4 regions of the Halobacillus sp. BAB-2008 genome follow, and region 3 is predicted to be linked to each of the others. Evidence: riboswitches for the same ligand, from Rfam matches in the RefSeq annotation. Region 3 holds a riboswitch; each other region holds the start of a gene.
The links. A riboswitch is a leader RNA that binds a small molecule or an ion and turns the genes downstream of it on or off. The one in region 3 is predicted to bind S-adenosylmethionine.
Positions count from the first base shown of each region.

Region 1: linked by a shared signal. The riboswitch ahead of metK (methionine adenosyltransferase) and the one ahead of D479_RS03515 (O-acetylhomoserine aminocarboxypropyltransferase/cysteine synthase family protein) in region 3 are both predicted to bind S-adenosylmethionine.
Region 2: linked by a shared signal. The riboswitch ahead of mmuP (S-methylmethionine permease) and the one ahead of D479_RS03515 (O-acetylhomoserine aminocarboxypropyltransferase/cysteine synthase family protein) in region 3 are both predicted to bind S-adenosylmethionine.
Region 4: linked by a shared signal. The riboswitch ahead of D479_RS15740 (methionine ABC transporter ATP-binding protein) and the one ahead of D479_RS03515 (O-acetylhomoserine aminocarboxypropyltransferase/cysteine synthase family protein) in region 3 are both predicted to bind S-adenosylmethionine.

Region 1 is NZ_ANPF01000052.1:26,696-30,589, reverse strand. It holds gene D479_RS12550 (gamma carbonic anhydrase family protein) at 1-265, shown strand, start outside; gene metK (methionine adenosyltransferase) at 302-1,498, opposite strand; SAM riboswitch class I at 1,713-1,827, opposite strand; gene pckA (phosphoenolpyruvate carboxykinase (ATP)) at 2,145-3,734, shown strand; gene ytkD (RNA deprotection pyrophosphohydrolase) at 3,782-3,894, opposite strand, start outside.
Region 2 is NZ_ANPF01000013.1:48,958-52,851, forward strand. It holds gene D479_RS03955 (GntR family transcriptional regulator) at 1-366, opposite strand, end outside; gene mmuM (homocysteine S-methyltransferase) at 554-1,462, opposite strand; gene mmuP (S-methylmethionine permease) at 1,469-2,875, opposite strand; SAM riboswitch class I at 2,965-3,074, opposite strand; gene D479_RS03970 (hypothetical protein) at 3,277-3,894, shown strand, end outside.
Region 3 is NZ_ANPF01000011.1:7,093-10,986, reverse strand. It holds gene D479_RS03520 (homoserine O-acetyltransferase) at 1-976, opposite strand, end outside; gene D479_RS03515 (O-acetylhomoserine aminocarboxypropyltransferase/cysteine synthase family protein) at 1,008-2,681, opposite strand; SAM riboswitch class I at 2,796-2,905, opposite strand; gene D479_RS03510 (DUF2188 domain-containing protein) at 3,053-3,250, shown strand; gene D479_RS03505 (NAD(P)/FAD-dependent oxidoreductase) at 3,338-3,894, shown strand, end outside.
Region 4 is NZ_ANPF01000072.1:6,192-10,085, reverse strand. It holds gene D479_RS15750 (YetF domain-containing protein) at 1-181, shown strand, start outside; gene D479_RS15745 (DUF302 domain-containing protein) at 235-618, opposite strand; SAM riboswitch class I at 792-909, shown strand; gene D479_RS15740 (methionine ABC transporter ATP-binding protein) at 1,002-2,030, shown strand; gene D479_RS15735 (methionine ABC transporter permease) at 2,020-2,682, shown strand; gene D479_RS15730 (MetQ/NlpA family ABC transporter substrate-binding protein) at 2,698-3,534, shown strand; gene D479_RS15725 (M20 family metallopeptidase) at 3,548-3,894, shown strand, end outside.

The sequences.
Region 1 (3,894 bases), on a different contig from region 3:
GCATTCCGCACACATTAAGAAAAACGCGCTGATCGGTATGGGATCCCTCATACTCGATGGAGCGATAATTGGAGAAGAAGCTTTCATCGGCGCCGGCAGTCTCGTCCCGCCGGGAAAAGTTATCCCTCCAAGGACGCTCGCTTTCGGCCGGCCCGCGAAAGTAGTCCGGGAACTGAACGAGCATGACTATCAAGAGTTGGAAAGGATAAGAACCACTTACATAGAGAAAGGAAACTATTATAAACAGCAGCAAGAAAAAGATTAAAAACAAAAAAGTACCCTTGCGGGTACTTTTTTGTCCTTAATTGAAACGAGATTTTAATTGTTCTGCTTTGTCCGTCCGCTCCCAAGGGAACTCAATATCCGTGCGGCCGAAATGACCATAAGCAGCCGTATCACGGTAGATAGGTCGACGCAGATCCAGCATCTTGATAATACCGGCAGGGCGCAGATCGAACAGATCACGCACAGCTTCTACCAGCTTCTCTTCCGATACTTTTCCAGTACCATTCGAGTTGATGGCAATGGAAACCGGCTGCGCTACACCTATTGCATACGCAAGCTGCACTTCCACAGCGTCTGCAAGTCCGGCAGCTACGATGTTCTTCGCAACATAGCGGGCTGCATAAGCAGCAGAGCGGTCCACTTTCGTCGCGTCTTTCCCGCTGAAAGCACCTCCGCCGTGACGGGCATATCCGCCATACGTATCCACAATGATTTTTCTTCCCGTCAAGCCGGCATCCCCTTGAGGACCGCCGATAACGAAACGACCTGTCGGATTGATGAAGTATTTCGTCTGCTCATCAATGAGCTCCGCCGGTACAACAGGACCGATCACATGGTCGCGCAGATCTTTCTTAATCTGCTCCAATGTAATTTCTTCCGCGTGCTGTGTAGAAATGACAATGGTATCTACGCGGACAGGTTTATCCAGCTCATCGTACTCGATGGTCACTTGTGTCTTCCCGTCCGGGCGCAGGTAATCCAGCGTGCCGTCTTTACGGACATCCGAAAGACGCTTGGACAGTTTATGTGCCAGTGAAATAGGAAGAGGCATTAGTTCTTTCGTTTCATTATTAGCAAAACCGAACATTAAGCCCTGATCTCCAGCTCCGATCGCTTCAATCTCATCGTCGCTCATCTTGCCCTCGCGGGATTCCAATGCTTCATCCACTCCGCCTGCAATATCAGGGGACTGCTCATCGATGGCAGTCAGAACGGCACACGTATCCGCATCGAAGCCGTATTTGGCTCGAGTATATCCAATATCTTTAATTGTTTGACGAACGATGGATGGGATGTCTACATAAGTATTTGTACTGATCTCTCCTGAGACGAGCACAAGTCCCGTGGTCACTGTTGTCTCACATGCAACCCGAGCATTCGGGTCATTTTTTAAAATTTCGTCTAAAATGGCATCAGAAATCTGGTCACATATTTTATCGGGGTGACCTTCTGTAACTGACTCTGATGTGAATAACCGGCGATTGGCAGGCATTCTGAAAAACTCCTCCTTCTGTAAGTACAAAGTATTAGACGGAACTCTTTACCAGTATGTGCAGAAACGAAAAAACGTTTCCTTCGTTCATGCTTCATCCACAACCATTAGAGCTTTATATAGGAATCTATACCGGATGACCTCCGGCTCGGATATTTCTCCATAAAAAGAAAAAACCCTTCCTAATGTCGAGGAAAGGGGCTGCTTCCTTTCGCTCTTATCGTCCAAGAAGGAATTCGTTCCTTCCTGCTTCAGGTTAGCACCATGCCATTCTCATGACGGTTGCTGGGTTTCAAAGGGCCTGTCCCTCCACCAACTCTGGATAAGAGAGTTTCCGTTCTTCGTTATCGTATCGAAAACCATGTAACATGTCAATCAGATTCCACCCGTATCCCCGACCAGGTACGGTTTTTAGGGATCCTTACAAAACCAAGGACCCACCACCTTTTCTTTCCATTTATAAACGTTCACACCGGAAAAAACATAGGATAGAAATAAACCATCCGGATTTTAACAGGAAGCCAATATTTGTTCACAAAATATTGGAAACAATTTCACCAAATAGTATGGACTATAAAAATGAATGTGTTATACTAATTCCATCTTAAGGATGATTAAATTATTTGACAAAGGCGGGTCGACTTATATGAGTACCATTAACCAAATGTCTGAACTTAACCTATTACTAGCTCAAGAAAATGTCCATCACCAACTTTCCGTTCCGCACTTGGTGGAGAAGATCCTCTCTCGCAACGAAGGCACATTAACAGAAAAAGGTGCAATTCAAGCGACTACTGGTACTTACACCGGCAGATCACCAAAAGACAAATTCATCGTCAAAGACGACACGTCCGAACAAAAAGTGGATTGGGGTACAATCAATACTCCGATTGACGAGAGTACTTTCGTTCAGCTTTACCACAAAGTTCTTACGTATTTAAAGAAGCGGGAAGAACTCTTTGTTTTCAAAGGGTTTGCCGGCGCAGAAACACGGTATCGTCTTCCCATCCAGGTCGTGACAGAGTTTGCGTGGCACAATCTTTTCGCTAAACAGATGTTCATTCGTCCAAATACGGAAGAGGTGGCAGATCATGAAGCGGAATTCACGGTTATATCCGCTCCGACCTTCAAGGCTGATCCTGAAGTGGACGGGACAAATTCAGAAGCGTTCATCATGATTTCCTTCAAACACCGTATCGTCTTAATTGGCGGAACCGAGTATGCCGGGGAAATCAAAAAATCGATTTTCTCCGTCATGAACTATATTCTTCCGGAGAAAAACATCCTGCCGATGCACTGTTCAGCGAACGTTGGTAAAGAAGGCGATGTCGCTCTTTTCTTCGGGTTATCCGGAACGGGCAAGACCACCCTTTCTGCAGATCCTTCCCGCCGTTTGATCGGGGATGACGAGCATGCGTGGTCGAACTACGGCGTCTTCAATATTGAAGGCGGTTGCTACGCCAAGTGTATCAACCTTTCTAAAGAAAAGGAACCACAAATTTACGATGCGATTCATTTTGGATCGGTTCTGGAGAATGTCATACTAAGCGCAGACTCACATGAACCGGATTATGACGACACAAGTTTGACAGAAAACACTCGTGCGGCTTATCCGCTTGAACATATATCCAACACTGTACAGCCCAGTGTAGCTGGTCATCCAAATGCGATCATTTTCTTGACCGCTGATGCTACAGGCGTTCTCCCTCCGATCAGTAAGTTGACGAAGGAACAGGCAATGTACCACTTCCTGAGCGGATATACCAGCAAACTCGCAGGTACAGAAAGGGGAATTACAGAACCGCAGGCGACATTCTCCGCCTGCTTCGGCTCCCCATTCCTTCCGCTTGCTCCATCTAAGTATGCAGAAATGCTTGGCGAGAAAATTGATCAATTCCAGACCGACGTCTATCTAGTGAATACAGGATGGTCCGGAGGGTCTTACGGGGAAGGACAGCGGATCAAGTTAAGCTACACAAGAGCTATGATTCACGCTGCGTTAGAAGGAGAATTAAGCTCAGCGGAGACGTATAAAGATCCTTTCTTCGGTTTACACGTTCCCACCCACTGCCCTGGTGTCCCTGATGAGGTATTGTCACCTCGTAAGACATGGACAGATAAAGAGGCCTACGACCTGAGCGCTAAAGCGCTTGCCGAAAAGTTCCATAAGAACTTTGAGAAATTCACTTATGCGAGCGAAGCAATCAGGAAAGCAGGACCTTCCTATCATAGCTGAACATCATAAAATATCCCCCACGTGGTCACGTGGGGGATATTTATTCTTCAGATATGACGCTGAATACGTTTCATGCATTCCGGAAGGACTTCATCCTTCATCATAAAGCTGAAGCGCTCATTCACTCTCATGTTCTTTGGGAGATGTCGGAATAAGACAG
Region 2 (3,894 bases), on a different contig from region 3:
TTCCTCGAAATTCTTGGACTTGTAGGTTTCCAGTTCATCGGAAAGTAGAATTTCAAGCTGTTCCAGATGAGCATCATCCAGATTAGGAACCGCAAGTCTCGCTGCATAAGTTTCTAAAACAATTCTCAGTTCAAAAACGTCCCGAAGCTCTTTGTTGGACGGTTTGTAAACAATCGCCCCCTTATTGGGAACCAGTTCTATCAATTTCTCACTTTCCAATCGCTTGAAAGCAGCTCTTATCGGAGTTCTGCTCATATTTAACTCTTTACTTACCCAATCTTCCGTAATTCGCTGTCCCGGAACAAGCCGTTTCAGCATAATGGCACGTTTCACCTTTTCATATGCTCTCTCTTCACTACTACTCATTTTGCATCCCACCATTGTATTCGAAGATTGTATACAATTTACTTCTAACAACATGTTATCTTAAAATTCACAAAGTTTCCACATAATTTTCTGAATTTAGTGATTATTGCATAAAAATTCATCTGCTTGTTTAGTGCTTTTTACACATAAAAAAAAGACCTTTCCAATCAGAAAGGCCTTTCTCTTTTTACCTATTCTGCCAGCGCCTTGCCAGCGATTGAATGTGATCAGGAGTCGTACGACAACAGCCTCCTATGATCGTTGCCCCGGCTTCCACCCACCGATCGGACTGCTCATCGAAACGCTGGCAGGAACGTTCTCCGTACCAGTCATTTGTGTCGGGATCGTATGTTTCTCCCGAATTCGGGTATAAAATAATCGGCTTATCTGTAAGAGCGCGGATATGGCCGACTGCCTCTGTCGCATCAGGAATCGGAGCACAGTTCACTCCGACTGCTACCACCTGCTCCCTCCCTTCGATCACATCTATACAACGTCTCCATTCCGTTCCATCGCTGATTTGGCTGCCATTCTTCAAGGAAAAGGAAAGCCACGCACTGGCGCCCGGATACTCGCCCAATAATTCCGTCAGTACTTCCGCCTCCTGGAGGGAAGGAATCGTTTCAAAGGCAAGCACGTCGGCACCCGCTTCGATGAGCGCTTCTATTCTGGGACGGTGAAATTCTTTCAGCCGCTCATCCGTGACACCATAGTTCCCGATATATTCTGAGCCGTCAGCAAGGTAGGCGCCATAAGGGCCAACCGAACCTGCAACGACAGGATAAGCTCTGTCATCCGCTTCCCTCCAGACATCCGAGCGTGCTTCCTGTGCCAGGCGAACGGTATCTTTAATTAATGTGCGCGCCTTATCTTCGTCGATCCCCCGCTGCTTAAACCCATCAATGGTTGCTTGATAACTAGCGGTGATGGCAATATCCGCACCATTACGGAAATAATCGGCATGAACCTTACGGATAGCATCCGGATTCTCAAGCAGCACACGGGCGGACCAAAGTGGATCATCAAGGTCGAAGCCGTATGTCTCCAATTCTGTCGCCAACGCCCCATCGAGAATAATCGTTTTTTTATTTCCAATAGTTGTTTAATAGGATTGCGCTTGTTGATTTTGTTCGACATGTTCTACTCTCCGTTTCTTCTTGGATTGTGACAGATAATACCCTGCATAACAAAGGATGATGAATGGAATTCCACAATACAGGGCGATCCGCTGTGTCGGATCAAAGGCGATTCCGATGCAGGCGGCAAGACAGAGCAGGAACGATGCGATCGGCACCAATGGATAAAGCGGCGCCCGGTATCCCAGGTCCTCCACCTTGTTCCCAGCTTTCACATAAGCCCGCCGGAAATTAAATTGAGCAAGACTGATGCTCATCCATACGATAACGACTGCAAGTCCTGAAATCGATACCAGCACGATATAGACGGTATCGGGCGCAATGATGCTGGACAACAGAGCCAGTCCCCCACCAAGCATGCTGAATAAGATGGCGTTCAGCGGAATGCCTTTCTTCGTCATTTTCGCGAATTTCGGAGAGATCGTCTTCCGATCCGCGAGAGACCACAGCATACGGGAGGAGGCATATAACCCTGAATTCGCTGCAGACAAAATAGCCGTGATGATGACGAAGTTCATGATATCTGCGGCAAATGGAACACCGACTCTTTCCAAAACGGCAACGAAAGGACTCTCAATGACTCCGGCTTCCGAACTCGGAAGCAGCGCGGAAAGCACAATAATTGTTCCTACAAAGAAAAGAATGAGCCGTACGAGCGTCGTCCGGATGGCTTTCGGGATTGTTTTCGCGGGATCGACCGTTTCTCCCGCCGCAATACCGATCAACTCTGTACCGGAGAATGCGAAGTTGACCGCCAGCATCGTCATTAAGATGGCGAAAGCCCCATTCGGAAACAAACCAGCTTCTGTGAAATTAGAAAAGAACGGAGCTGGTTCAGAATCTGCAAGCGGCACAATACCGAAAATTCCGGCCAGACCAAGTAGAATAAATAGAAAAATAGCGATGACTTTGACAGAAGAAAACCAAAACTCTGATTCTGCAAAAAACTTCACGGTGAATGCATTCAATCCGAAGATCAAAATCGCGAATAAAGCGCTCCATATCCATACACTTATATCCGGGAACCACCGCTGCATCATCAGTCCGGCAGCTGTGAATTCCGATCCCAGCGCCACTGTCCAGGTGAGCCAGTAAAGCCAGGCAACCGTAAACCCCGTTCCCGGACCGATATACTTCGCGGCATAACTGTGAAACGCACCAGTCTCCGGCATATGTACAGACAACTCACCAAGACAGAGCATCACTAAGTAAACGACCAACGCACCAATCAAATAGGCAAGCACCGTCCCGAATGGTCCTGCCTGCTGGATGGTGTATCCGGAACTGAGGAACAGCCCGGTTCCGATGACTCCACCGAGTGACAGCATCACAAGGTGGCGTGTTTTCATTTCTCTTTTGAAGTTCTGTTCCATTTTCTCTTCCCCTCCACTTTCTCTTCATCTAAAAATACATAAAAAAACGCACCCTGGAGCGGGTGCGTTTACCGACAAATAAAAGGAAGCTCCTATCTATCAGGGTTATTCAACACCCGCTGGAATTAGCACAGTGTCTGCATTCAGACCTGTTGCTGAGGCTTCAAAGGGCCAGTCCCTCCACCTCTCTGGATAAGAAATATGTATTTTTTAAATACTCTAACAACGCAAATAAAAAATGTCAACGCTGAATTTTATTATTACGCTGCAACTTGAATGTTCCGAATATCCTCGAATTTTGTTGTTTCTAGATTCATAGGAACGTATAATGAGAGTGGTTAAAATGGATGAAATTGCCTTAACACTCACGTTCCGTTCCCTTTCTGAGGAGGTGATAGACAATGAAAACCTTCATAAAAATACTAAAAATATCAGGAATCGTCATCGGCTCCATATTCGCACTGCTCGTGCTCATTGGTATGTTCATGCCGGGAGAAATTGATGTCTATGGAGAAGGAGATTCAGAGAAACCCGACAACCTGACTGTATCAATGGATACCTACATCACAGATGAAGACTATGAGCCTACTGAAGTTGCTTTTCTCACTCATACGATAGCTGCGTTAAACGAGATCGACAATCAAAATTGGGGTGCTTTGGATGCCTATTTTTTGTATGAACGGGTTTATGAAACCGCTCTTCGTGACGTTTATATGAACAAAGAAGTCGATCCGGAGCACATCACAGATGTCCATTACACCGTACGGAACAAGCAATTTCAATCTTATTTGGATGAACAGCCGGTGAGCCCGCTCAGCACCGAAACCGATCACGGGGTGGAATGGGCGACCTTCCAATATGATGTGTGGGTAACCTTCTCCTTCGAATTGGAACGAGTCATCACGGATGATGAAGACCGGACGTATACCGATCGCTTCGAGGTGCAGGGAGACTACCCTCCACATTGGCAGTCCAGTATGAAGGAAACACACTGGCGCTTGAATTCCTTAATGCTACGC
Region 3 (3,894 bases):
TCACATGATAATGCTCCGCTTGGGGTGCAAGAGCAGAGAAGCGGGCGATTAAACTTTCCGGATAAAGGAGGTCATGTTCGAAACTGATGGTATAAATAGGTGCTTCATAAAGGGCGGCTGCTGCTTCCCATCCTCCTCGTTTTTTTCCAATATCATGGTTATTCATAGCTTCAAGCAAGTATAAATAGCTGTTGGCATCGAAACGTTCTTTGATCTTGGCTCCCTGATGATCGAGGTAGGACTGGATATCATAACGATCTTCTTTGGCCTGTGATCGGTCGAACCGCTGCTGAAAAAGTGTACCACTGCGGTATGTGACCATTCCGGTCATGCGCGCTATTTCAAAACCCTGCAGAGCTGTATTGGATTCGTAATTTCCTCCATTGAATGCGGGATCGGAGCATATGGCTTTTGATCCTATGTGGTTGAAGGCAATCCCGTAATCGCTCAAATAAGGAGTGGCTGCGAGAATAAACAGCTTCTTCATAAAGGTCGGGTACAGCAGACCCCATTCATATGCCTGCATACCGCCCAGTGATCCCCCGACGACTGCCTCTAACTGCTGAATACCCAGTCTTCTAAGCGCTTCAAATTGGGCGTTAACCATGTCCCGGATGGTAACAGGTGGGAATGTTTGTTTGTATTCCTTACCGGTGTCAGGGTTTATGCTCGCGGGTCCTGTAGAACCGTGACAGCCGCCGAGCACGTTGAAGGTAATGACTTGATAGTGTTTCGTATCGATGGGACAGTCGTCTCCGATCAAGCCAGCCCACCAGCCAGGTTCTTCCTTTGATCCGACTGCCAATTGGTTTCCCGTCAACGCATGGCAGACTAAAATGACAGGAGCATCCGCTTTACCATAACGCTCGTAAGCGAGTTCTACATCAGTCAGCCGATCTCCTGACTCTAATTCCAAAGGACCAATGGAAAGGACTGGACTTTCTGTTTCCTGGCTGACTGGGTTTTTCAATGACATGAACGAATTCTCCTTTCCGTAATGCTTTCGATTAGACCGATTGTAGAGAGGAGGAGATGCTTTTTCCTGTACGAACCGCTACGACAGCGTCATATATTCGTATACCGGAAATCGTGGTTTCCTCATCCTCCGCTATTGCCTCATTAATCCACAAAATTCCGTGCGGCTGCTGCTCGATAATCGGTTCATCTGTGTTCAACCGGTCAAAATGAAGGATATCCACATAAGTAGGTGCCTCTTCTTCTGAGGATAGATCCACAATCGTATAGCCGAGTTGAGCAAGTCTGTTTACATCCTCCGGAGAAGGACTTGTGGTAAACCCGATCGTTCTTTTCCTCAGTTGGCCTTCTGAACGATCCAAGGATGATTGTAGAATCGGCAGTGCTGGATGGTTCCTGTTTTTACTTGCCGACCCAGCACCTGTAGCTTGGCGGATGGCAGCATCCAATTCATCAATCAAGTCATCAACCGACTCCAGGCCTACAGACAGACGCACGAGCTCCTCGGTGACGCCCGATTTCTTCAGGTCATGCTCGTTCAACTGTTGGTGTGTGGTGGATGCGGGATGAATAATTAACGATTTTGCATCGCCGACGTTAGCTACATGGGACCACAATCCGATGTTGTCTATCAGTGTACGACCAGCTTCCCTGCCGCCTGAAATACCAAAAACGACGATGGAGCCGTGGCCGTAATGGAAGTACTTCTCAGCAAGGGGGTGGGTAGGATGATCGGGTAATCCCGGATAACGCACCCACTCGACTCCTTCATGTTTTTCTAAATACCTGGCAATCTCGAGTGCCTGATCCGCATGCTTTTTAATTCGGAGATGCAGCGTCTCCAACCCTTGCAGCAACAGGAAAGCATTTTGCGGGCTTAGGCATGCCCCGATATCCCGGAGAAGTTGGACGCGGAGTTTAACCGCGTAGGCTGCGGGACCGAGATCGGCGTAGCGGATTCCATTGTAGCTCTCATCCGGAGTTGTAAATCCAGGGAACTTCTCGTGGTCCCAGTTAAAACGGCCGCTGTCAATGACGACACCGCCAATCGTCGTGCCGTGTCCCCCGATCCATTTCGTAGCGGAGTGGACGACGATATCCGCGCCCCATGCGAAAGGTTGGCATACATAAGGGGTGGCAAAGGTGTTATCGATAATAAGTGGGATGTGATGACTGTGGGCTACAGCTGCCACTTTCTCGATATCGAGAACATCCAGACTCGGATTTCCAATCGTTTCCGCGAAAATTGCCTTTGTATTTGAGGTAATGGCTGCTTGGAAGTCGTCATGGCTGCTGCCTTCAATGAAACGAACATGGATTCCATACCTCGGAAGGGTATGGACGAAGAGGTTGTATGTGCCGCCGTAAAGGTTGGAGGAAGCAACGATTTCATCTCCGGCTCCTGCAATATTCAAAATGGCGAGTGTGATCGCTGACATTCCGGAAGAAGTAGCTACAGCTGCGGCTCCGTCTTCCAATAAAGCCATCCGCTGCTCGAAAGCATCCACGGTCGGGTTCATGATCCGCGTATAAATGTTTCCCGGTTCTGCAAGGGCGAACAGGTTCTGAGCGTGGTCTGTGTCTCGGAAGACATAAGAGGTCGTTTGATAAATCGGCACTGCGCGGGAACCGGTAGCCGGGTCTGGCTCCTGTCCGCCGTGTAACAACAAAGTCTCTGGACCGTACGGGTGGTTAGGGAAAGTCATCAATCATTCTCCTCCTTGGATTGTTGTTCCTAGGAACCTCTACCTTGGTGGCGGAAGGCAAACGAAAAGCCCTCTTCTGTAAGAAAGAAGAGGGCTGTATGTACGGATTACCTCCCCTTATCTTTCAGATCACCGGATCTGTAGGATTTAGCACCTTTTCAAGTCTATGCTTGATGGTTGCCGGGCGTCGTAGGGCCTAGTCCCTCTGCCGCTCTCGATAAGAGTGTATTCGATTAGTCTGACTTGTTTGAAATTATATACGTGTGCCTGTGCAATGTCAAACCCTTTCTCTGAGGCCTTTGATGTTTGAGTATGCATCCAGCTGGGAATGCTCTTACTACATTCAAAAATAGTAGAGGAGTGAAGATAGAATGAAAGAATATAGTGTAGTCCCAAATAAAGACGTAACAGGCTGGTTTGTTAAAATCGAAGACGTGGCTCCGACAAATCTTTACGATGAACGTGATACTGCCATCGAAAAGGCTGAAGAAATGGCGAAAGGAAATTCACCAAGCAAGCTTTCCATTATGAATCAGAATCACGAAGTAGAAGAAGAGCGCACGTACTAATACATGACTCCCGGAAACGGGAGTTTTTTTATGTTATGAATCTGGTAGAGTGGAAGCAGGATTAGTAGCAAAGAAGAGGGGATCTTTATGGACAATCGCTATGATGTGGTCATTACAGGTGCACGGGTGGCAGGCGCGAGTTTAGCAGTTCTGCTTGGAAAACTCGGAAAAAAAGTACTTCTTATAGATAAAGCTCCTTTCCCGAGTGATACGTTATCAACTCATTATATGTCGCATACCGGTTACTTAGAAGAACTCGGCATTTTAGACAAATTGCTGGCTGGCGGCCTGCGGAAGGTGGATCGGATGAGGACACATATCGGTTCCAGTTACATAGATGGCCCGAGGTCTGCCTACACGGTCATACCAAAGCGTGACCGCCTGGATATGCTTCTTATAGAACGCACCTTCCTGTACGAGGGAGTAACCTTTCTTTCAGAGACAGCTGTGCGGGAGGTTTTGTGGGATCAAGACCGCATGGTAGGGGTGAGGATAAAAGGGAAAGGGAGAGAGAAAGAGGTGTATGGTGATTTAATTGTCGGAGCAGATGGTAAACATTCGACGATCGCCCGCCAGGCAGGTGCGGAAGTGTATCACGATACACCGCCTCTCAGACCAGTGCTGTACGGATATTTTGAGGGAAT
Region 4 (3,894 bases), on a different contig from region 3:
TATGGACGGTATTTTGCAAAAGGATATGATAGCGCGTATGGAAAAGACAGAAGCGTGGGTAGAGAAACAGATCACTCCCCATGCGGTTTCGGATATCTTCTACGGAGCGGTAACCAACCGGGGGTCTTTTCACTACTCGTTGAAAGGTACGGATCCGAAAATTCCGCCTATCGAGCATTAAATGGAGATCCCTGGTAGAGTGCGGATGGGTGAACCCTGACCAGGGATCTAATTTCACACGCTTTTGCTTATACAGTGAATCAACCGTTCCTCGATATCGGAGGCGAGTGATTGAACGGCAGCATCACCAATGGGACTTACGAGAGCAGTCGGCTTCGGCATTCCGATCTTTGTTTTACCCTGCTCATCATATACGACCATTTTACAAGGGAGAAAATAACCGGCAAGGGTATTCTCGGATAGGATGTTTTCTGCTTCTTTCGGATTACACACTTCAAGAATACGAAATTCCTGATGGAAGTCCAATCCTTTTTCCGTCAGCTTATCTTTGACATTGAACTTCCATAAGACCCCGAACTGCTCCAGACTCAGCTGTTGTTCCAGGCTTTCCACTGCATCCTCGACACTCTTCTTCGTTTCAACTGTATAATGAAACATAGAATCCTCCTTTTTAATTTCCTGATTTATGGCTATACATACCCTTTAAGGTATCTATGGAATCTGAATTTCTCCATTTTTCTGAGAAAAGTTACAAATGGAATTGACAAGGTGGATGAGGCTGTATTATCATTTTCACCAGTGACATAATTGAATAACGAATGGAATCGATCTTCTTATCTAGAGAGGTGGAGGGACTGGCCCTTTGAAACCTCGGCAGCGGATCTGAACGGATGTCTCCGTCAGAAACTGTGCCAACTCCAGCACGCCTGTGGGCGTGACAGATGAGGAGAGACGGATCTCATATACATACGTGTGAGCCTCTCTTCTTGTTTTATAAGAAGAGAGGCTCTTTTTGTTTAGGAAAGCATAGGAGGGATTCGATGATCCAGTTTGAAAACGTATCGAAAGTGTATCAGCACGAAGGGAAAGAACTGCGTGCCGTCGACCGTGTCGATTTGACGATACATAAAGGGGAAATCTTCGGAGTCATCGGTTTCAGCGGCGCTGGAAAAAGCACGCTCGTCCGTCTTGTTAATTTATTGGAACGGCCGACAGAAGGAAGGGTCGTCGTCAATGGAGAGGATTTGACGAAGCTGTCCAAACCGGATTTAAGGACAGTCCGGAAGCGCATCGGAATGATCTTTCAGCATTTTAATCTGCTGGAGTCCAAAACCGTCCACCATAACGTGGCATTTCCATTATCTCTTGTCGGTACGCCGAAGAAAGAGATAGATCAAAGGGTGAAGGAAATTCTAGCCTTCGTCGGTCTGTCTGAAAAGGCAAATCATTACCCGGACCAGCTGTCCGGCGGGCAGAAACAGCGGGTCGGTATCGCCCGAGCTTTGGCGACCTCCCCTGATATTCTATTATGTGACGAAGCAACGTCCGCTCTCGATCCGGAGACAACCAAGTCAATCCTGGAACTTTTGAAGAAGGTGAGGGACGAGTACGGCATTACGATTCTGATGATCACTCACGAAATGAATGTCGTCCGTGAGGTGTGTGACAGGATAGCAGTGATGGAAAACGGACGTGTCATGGAGAGTGGATCCATTTTCGACCTTTTCTCCAATCCGCAGCATCCGACAACCAAGAATTTCGTAAGGACGGTGATGGAGAATGATATACCCGCGTCTATTCTAGACGGCATCGAAAAGCGCCATGCCTCCGGGAATATCTACCGGATCACCTTTGTGGAGGAAAGCGCAGGACAGCCGGTCCTCTCACAGGTGGCAAAACGTTTTGATGTGGAAGTAAATGTACTGTTCGGACAGATTACGGAACTGCAGGGTATTCCATTCGGTCATTTAGTCGTGGAGTTCCAAGGGGATGCGAAAGAAATTCTTAAAGCGATCCACCATATCCAACAAACCGTAACGGTACAGGAGGTGACTGCACATGCAGGTTAATTTGATGGATTTTTGGCCGAAAATATGGGAAGCGACATACCAGACCCTTGTCATGGTCGGTATATCCCTCCTGGCAGCAGCGCTTATCGGCCTGCCGCTTGGAATACTTCTCGTTGTTACGAGACAGGGAGGGCTGCTTCAAAATAAACCGTTCTTTAACGGATTAAGTGCGGTTGTGAACTTCTTCCGTTCCATTCCGTTCATCATATTGCTCGTAGCGATCCTGCCGTTTACACGTCTGCTTGTCGGTTCATCGATCGGGACAGCAGCAGCTGTCGTTCCGCTCGTCATCTTCTCTGCTCCGTACATAGCGAGGCTTGTGGAAAGCAGCTTGCTCGAAGTGAAACCAGGAGTCATCGAAGCAGCAGAAGCGATGGGAGCGACACCGTGGCAGATCATACGTCGTGTTTATATACCAGAAGCATTGAGTTCTATCATTCTTAACTTGACGATTGCAACGATCGGTCTCGTCGGTGCTTCCGCCATGGCGGGCTTTGTTGGAGGCGGAGGTTTGGGAGATTTGGCCATCTCTTACGGCTATCAACGCTTTGAAACAGATATTATGATTGCAACGGTCCTATTGCTCGTACTGATTGTGCAGCTTACGCAGACGGTTGGAAACTTTATATCAAGAAAAATACGTAGACAATAACAGGGGGATATTATTATGAAAAAGTGGGGATTTATTTTAAGTTTCATCGCAATCATCAGTTTTGTATTAGCAGGGTGCTCCAGTGAAGGCGACGCAGCCTCTGGTGAGAAGACGAAAGTGAAGGTAGGCCTGAATGGTTCCGGCGTCCCGATTTGGGAGAAAGTCCAGGAGAAAGCAGAGAAAGAGAATATTGACATTGAACTGGTTGAATTCGCGGACTACGTGCGCCCGAACATGGCACTTGCTGATGGAGATATCGATTTGAACGCTTTCCAGACGGTGTCGTATTTTGATTCCTTCATAGAAGAGCACGATTTAGACTTGAAGCCGATCGGTACGACGATCATTGCTCCGATGGGTGTCTATTCCGAAAAATATAAAGATGTAAAGGACATTCCTGATGGAAGTTCCATCGCTGTCCCGAAAGAAGCAACGAACATGGGGCGCGCTCTGCTTCTCCTTGAGCAGGCGGGTCTGATCGGTCTACCGGAAGATTTCGACGGAAATGGATCGCTCGATATCATTGAAGATAATCCGAAGAACTTGAAATTTGAACCGATTGTTGCTGCCCAGACACCACGTGTCCTTCCCGATGTCGCTGCATCCGTCATTAATAATGGAGTCGCGGTTGAAGCAGGATTTGTACCGGTGGAAGACGCTGTCTATATTGAGGATGAAACCGCTCAACCTTATATCAACATCATTGCGGCTCGTGCCGATGAAGCAGATAAAGAAGTCTATCAGAAAATCGTTGAGCTTTATCAAGAAGAGGATGTAGCGGATCATATTAAGAAAACATATAACGATTCCCTTATTCCGACATTTGTCCCATTGGAAGATATCGGCTGGTAAAGGAGTGGAGGAAATGACTGCAGACACAGCAACTTCTCTTTCCGCCCTTCTTGAGCAAAAGATAGAAGGGAAGCGGGGAGAATACCTATCCATCAGTCACAGCATTCATGAACGCCCGGAAATAGGCAACGAGGAATATTTCGCTGCAGATACGCTGACCACTCTTTTAGAAAAGGAAGGGTTTGTCGTCGATCGGAATATTCCAGAACATGAAACGGCCTTCCGTGCGGTGAAAAGCTCTGGTGTTCCCGGGCCTAAAATCGGGTTTTTGGCAGAATATGATGCCCTGCCGGGTCTTGGTCATGCATGCGGACACAATATTATCGGCACAGCCTCTTGTGCGGCTGCCATTGCATTAGG